Regions from separate parts of the Clostridium algidicarnis genome, predicted to be linked through region 2. Evidence: predicted binding sites of a transcription regulator. Region 2 holds the regulator's gene; the other holds the start of a gene.
The links. The regulator LexA, encoded in region 2, represses DNA repair genes until DNA is damaged. The targets are predictions, from matches to a motif close to CNAACANNTGTTNG.
Positions count from the first base shown of each region.

Region 1 (3,225 bases), 1.0 Mb from region 2:
TTTTGTTATAACATCTGCATACATTATAACCTTGCTATCTACATTTCTAGCAGCTCTTCCTATGGTTTGAATTAAAGAGGTCTCGGATCTTAAAAATCCTTCCTTATCTGCATCTAATATTCCAACTAAAGCTACTTCTGGAATGTCTAGTCCTTCCCTTAAAAGGTTAATACCAACTAGTACATCAAAGGTGCCTACTCTTAAATCCCTTATTATCCTCATACGCTCTATAGTTTCTATACCTGAGTGAAGATATGTGGTCTTTACATTAAGCTCTTTTAAATATTTTGTAAGATCCTCGGACATTCTCTTTGTAAGCGTTGTAACTAATACCCTATACCCTTTTTTTATAGTCTTTTGAATTTCTTCATATAAGTCATCTATTTGTCCTTTAACTGGTCTTATAGTTATTTCTGGATCTAAAAGCCCTGTAGGCCTTATTATCTGTTCTGCTATAACCTTTGAATGTTCCAGTTCATAAACAGCTGGTGTGGCACTTACAAATAATACTTGATTTAATTTATTTTCAAATTCTGGGAACTGAAGAGGTCTATTATCAAAGGCCGAAGGTAGTCTAAAGCCATAATCCACTAAGGAATTCTTCCTTGATCTATCTCCGCCGTACATAGCCCTTACCTGTGGTAGCGTTACATGACTTTCATCTATAAAAAACAAAAAGTCATCTGGGAAATAATCAATTAAGGTCTGTGGTGGAGTTCCTGCTGCTCTTCCATCTAATATCCTAGAATAATTTTCGATTCCGCTACAATATCCCATCTCTTTTATCATTTCTAAATCAAAATTAGTTCTTTGTCTTATCCTTTGAGCTTCTAATAACTTATCTTCCGATATAAGTTCCTTTAATCTTTTTTCTAATTCTTCTTCTATCTTTTCTATGGCTATATCTATTTTATCTTTAGATGTAGCAAAGTGAGAGGCTGGGAATATAGACACATGATTTCTTTCCCCTATTATGTGACCTGTTAATATATCAAATTCTTTTATCTTATCTATTTCATCTCCAAAAAATTCTATTCTTATTCCTTTACTTTCTGAAGAGGCTGGAACTATATCTAAAACATCTCCTCTTACTCTAAATGTACCCCTAGAAAAATCTATTTCATTTCTTTCATATTGAATCTCTACTAATTTTTTAATTACTTCATCTCTGTCCTTTATCATACCTGGTCTTAAGGATATAGTAAGCTTTTTATACTCATCAGGGTTACCTAGTCCATAAATACAAGAAACTGAAGCTACAATTATAACATCTCTTCTTTCAAATAAAGCTGATGTGGCCGAGTGTCTTAGTTTATCTATTTCATCATTTATTGATGCATCTTTTTCTATGAAGGTATCTGTTTGCGCCATGTAGGCTTCTGGTTGGTAATAATCGTAATAAGACACAAAATACTCTACAGCACTAGTTGGGAAAAACTCCCTAAATTCTGAGCATAACTGTGCTGCTAAGGTTTTATTATGAGCTAAAATTAATGTAGGTCTTTGAACTCTTTCTATTATATTAGCCATAGTAAAGGTCTTTCCTGAACCTGTAACCCCAAGAAGAGTTTGAAATTTATTTCCGTCTTCAATAGACTTAACTATCTCATTTATTGCTTGAGGCTGATCTCCAGTAGGTTTAAATTTCGAGGATATTTTAAACTCTCCCATTTAATCATCTCCATTCTGATTTTGAACGTCTGTTCGTTGCATATATCTCTATATTATACTTAATATTATAACCTGTCAATAACCATAATTCCCTAAAAACCTTTCTTTATGAATTAAAAAATGGCTATGTTCTAAACCTTGATGATTAAACTTAATTTAACCCCATCAAAAATAAAACATAACCACTGTCTAGTTCATAGCAATACTAAGTCTAATCACCATTTTCGTCTTTATCTTCATGTTTCTTTATATCTTCTAGTATATCCTTAAATCCTTTATCCTTACGTTTTTCTTCATCTTTATCTTCATCATCTTTATCTTCATTTTTTGTATGTTCTGATTGGTCTTCAGATATAACTGCTCTTGGCACTATGACTAACCCTATTTTGTTTCTTTTACCCTTATTTAATACTAACTGTTTTATATTTCCTTTAGAATCTTTTAGTTTAAATTTAACCTCTTCAATACCTTCATTTAAAGTTTTATAAAAATATGATTCATTTTCAATTTTACTATTATTTATTTCTAAAAGCTTGTCTCCACTTCTTATGCCTGCATTATATGCAATGGACTGAGGTGCTACATCTAATACCATAAGTCCTTCTTCATCACTAATAAACTTTGCTACAGCCCTTGATTCTATAATCTTTTGAGTATTTAACATAATCTCATGTGCTAAAGGAGCAAATAATATAACAAAAAGTTGTAATGATAGACTTATTCTTGCTAATTGAGCTACAAGAGTAAGTGTAATACCATATATTAATATTCCTATACCTGACATGGCAGACTTTTCTCCCTTAGACCTAGTAAATGTAATGGAGTTATAACCAAGCACTCCATAAAAAGGCATAATGGAAACTACAGCCATAGTTAATATACTTAAGGTTAAAGGATTCCTCATAATTGGCCACCAACTAGGTGTAATAATGTTTTGACCAATAGTTCCTGTTTCATTACTTAAAATCATTAATATGGCAATAGGCATAGCCCAATACCGCTTAAGTGCAAATCCTCCAAGTATCTTTCCGTCTCTATTAGTAAATATAGGTATAGCCCCTCTATGTCCATCTACTGCAACTAGTAATCCTTCTACTATATGAAGTACACCAACTAAGGTCATAAGTGCTGCAATATCTATATAAAAGGGTCTATTTATAATTTCTATAGTAGGGTACATAGTTAAAAGTGGGTCCTTAATTAAATTTAATATTATACTTAAAAGACCAAGCAAAGCCCCGGAATAAGAAAAGCATATAAATCTAGGACTGAAAAATAATAATAATAAAGAAAATACGAACATTAGGTGTATTCCTGAATTTTCTCCAAACATTACTCCTAAATAAGATAAAATAAGGCTGGACATTACTCCACCTATTATTCCTAAAACCAGCTGCGACATAGTAAGTTCTAGGGGAGAGTTTACCTGTTCCCCTAGAATCATCTTTTGCATTAGCACGGTTCTTTTATTTTTACCATAAAATATAAACGCAAGCATTATAAGCGTAATTGCAAATTGTGGGCTGACCATAGCAAAGGCTACAGCCTTTAATG
Region 1 is NZ_JNLN01000001.1:1,530,777-1,534,001, reverse strand. Features, by position in the region: gene uvrB (excinuclease ABC subunit UvrB) at 1-1,671, opposite strand, end outside; gene BV55_RS0107505 (PDZ domain-containing protein) at 1,883-3,225, opposite strand, start outside.
Region 1: the regulator LexA is predicted to act here: its motif matches at 1,694-1,707, upstream of uvrB (excinuclease ABC subunit UvrB).

Region 2 (3,225 bases):
GCTTAGATAGTGATAAGTATACTCCTCACAAATTAAGACATACCGCAGCAACTTTAATGTACAAGCATGGTAATGTAGATATAAGAAGTCTTCAAGATATATTAGGCCATGAAAATATATCTACTACCCAAATATATACTCACGTAGATGACGAAAGATTGAGGGAAGCAGTAAAATCTAATCCTTTAAATCAAGACGAAACTATATGATTTTAAAGAAAAATATAGAACTCCTATGACCATTTATACCTATAATATTATTTTAAAATCTAAAATAAAATTACAGAGGCAATTGAATTTCAATTTACCTCTGTAAAATTTAATTTTTAACTAGTATATAATTTATTTTTTACCTACGTATCCCCTACTCTTTTCCTTTTAATATTATTAATCCTGGATAGGCTTCAGTTGCTAATGAATTAAAATTTGACTCGTTATCTAATATACTTTTTACGTTTTCTAAATCTTCTATAAAATAAACTTTTTTATTGTCCACTTCTTCTATATATGGATCATTTATATTTTCTAAATTAAAGTTTTTATCATCAGATTCATAATTAGGCTTATTCTCATTGGGCGCATATTCTAAGTCCGCTAAGTTCTTTGGAAACTCTTCCCCTTCTAAAACATAGTTCTCTAGATCTTCCATATTTATAGAACGTACATCTGAGATGTTTTCCTCTAAACACTTAAAGCAATTGTCACAAATCTTATTTGGATCTAAGTCACACATATCATCCTCTGTGCTAGAATCATAATTAGATAGTTTGTTTTTATTTTTATCCGTAGTAATCACCTCTATCTTAAATTTACAATATATTAAACTTTAGTATTATATTATAACACAAATATTTTAAAAATCAATTTTAAAAAGATAATGGAAAATAGCATAAGAAAACTTTTTGTAAATATTATCAAATTAAAAGAACGTAGGTTTGAATTAAGTGAGATTATATGGTATAATAATTTTATTAATTAAGATTGTGGGGTGTTTATTAATGACGGAACAAGCAAATTCAAAACAAGAAGAAATATACGCATTTTTAAAGAGCTATACTGAATTAAAAGGTTATCCTCCTTCAGTAAGAGAAATATGTGAGGCAGTGTCATTAAAATCGACTTCTACTGTTCATGGACACTTAAAAAGATTAGAGAAAAAAGGTTTTATAAAAAGAGATCCTACAAAACCAAGAGCTCTAGAAATATTAGAACTATCCATGTCTAAAAAGGAAATGGTTGATATCCCAATCATAGGAAAAGTTACTGCTGGATTACCTATCTTAGCTGTAGAAAATATTGAAGATACATTTTCTATGCCTATGAACTTTGTAAAACATGATAAGGACTTATTTATATTAAAGGTAAGTGGGGATAGCATGATTGATGCAGGAATACATAGTGGCGATTTGGCCATTATTGAAAAAGGTGAAACTGCAACCAATGGTGAAATTATTGTAGCGCTAATAGAAAACGAAGCTACAATAAAAAGATTTTTTAAAGAAGATGGTTTTATAAGACTTCAGCCAGAGAATAAGAGTATGAGCCCAATAATAGTAAAAGACTGTGTTGTTTTAGGAAAACTAGTAGGAATATATAGAAGATATTAGAAAACAATAAAAGCACTAAAGTTATAGTGCTTTTATTGTTTTATTATTTCATTATTTTAGACAGTGCTATTAAAACTCCAAGCTTACCATGATCAAAGGTTAATCCACCTTGAAGATAAGCTATATATGGATCTCTTATAGGTGCATCTGCTGAAAGTTCTATGGAGGATCCTTGAATAAACGCTCCAGCAGCCATGATTACTTGATCTTCATATCCTGGCATTTCCCATGGCTCACATTCCACAAAGGAATCTATAGGTGATCCTTGTTGTATGCCCTTGCAAAAGTTAATTAAAATATCCTTATCATTAAACTTTATAGCTTGTATTATATCACTTCTTTTATCATCAAATTTTGGCATAACCTCAAATCCTGAAAGTTCCATAAGTCTTGAGGCAAATACAGCTGTTTTTACTGCTTCCATAGATATATGTGGAGCCAGAAAAAGGCCTTGAAACAATTGTCTCATCACTCCAAAAGTTGACCCACACTCCCCTCCTATCCCTGGCACAGTTAGTCTAAAGGATGCTTGTTTAACATACTCCTCTTTTCCAACTATATAGCCTCCTGTAGGAGAAATACCTCCACCTATATTTTTTATTAATGAACCGGCCATTAAGTCAGCACCAACATCTGTAGGTTCTTTTGTATCTATAAATTCACCATAGCAATTATCAACAAATACAATTACATCTTTTCTTATGTCCTTTATAAAAGTAATCATTTCTTCTATTTCAGAAATTAAAAATGATTTTCTCCAGCCATAACCTGTAGAACGTTGTATATGTATAAGCTTTATGTTTTTATCAGTTTCAAGCTCTGACTTTATAGCTTTAAAGTTAACCTTACCTTCAATTAAATCTATTTGTTTATAATTTATTCCGTACTCTTTAAGTGAACCGATATTTGTTTCGTTGCTTATTCCAATTATCCCATGAAGAGTATCATAAGGGGTACCACAAATAGATAACATAGTATCATTAGGTCTTAAATTACCGAAAAGTGCTGTACCTATGGCATGTGTACCATTTACAAAGTGCGGTCTTACAAGGGCAGCTTCTGCATTAAATATTCTGCAATAAACTTTTTCAAGTGCGTCTCTTCCTATATCTCCATAACCATAACCTGAAGAATTAGTAAAATGTATATCGCTTATTCTTTCTTTTTGCAGTGCCATCAAAACCTTTGATTGGTTATATTCTCTTATCTCATCATACATCTTAAATTGATCATCTATATCTTTTAAAGTCATTTCATATAGTTCTAAGATTTTATCGCTTATTCCGTAATTAGATTTATATAGTTCTTTTGTAGCGTCAAGCATTATTTAGTCTCCTTCGAATTTTAAATTTATATGTAAATACAATAAATTAATAGGCAACTAAGTTGCCTATTAACCCCTAAAATCAAACAAATTATTTATTGAAGTCTTCAGTGTTATTAAATGAAATTGGTTTTAGCGGGGTTATTGTTGTAATCGCATGTTTATATACTAGCATTTCTTTACCATCTGAATCAAGTATAATAATAAAATTATCAAAGCCTTTAACTATACCTTTTAGCTGAAATCCATTAGTAAGGTACATAACTACGGGTACATTATTTTTTCTTGATTCATT
Region 2 is NZ_JNLN01000001.1:2,532,819-2,536,043, forward strand. Features, by position in the region: gene BV55_RS0112045 (tyrosine recombinase XerC) at 1-209, shown strand, start outside; gene BV55_RS0112050 (hypothetical protein) at 364-795, opposite strand; gene lexA (transcriptional repressor LexA) at 998-1,606, shown strand; gene BV55_RS0112060 (methionine gamma-lyase family protein) at 1,650-2,930, opposite strand; gene hfq (RNA chaperone Hfq) at 3,022-3,225, opposite strand, start outside.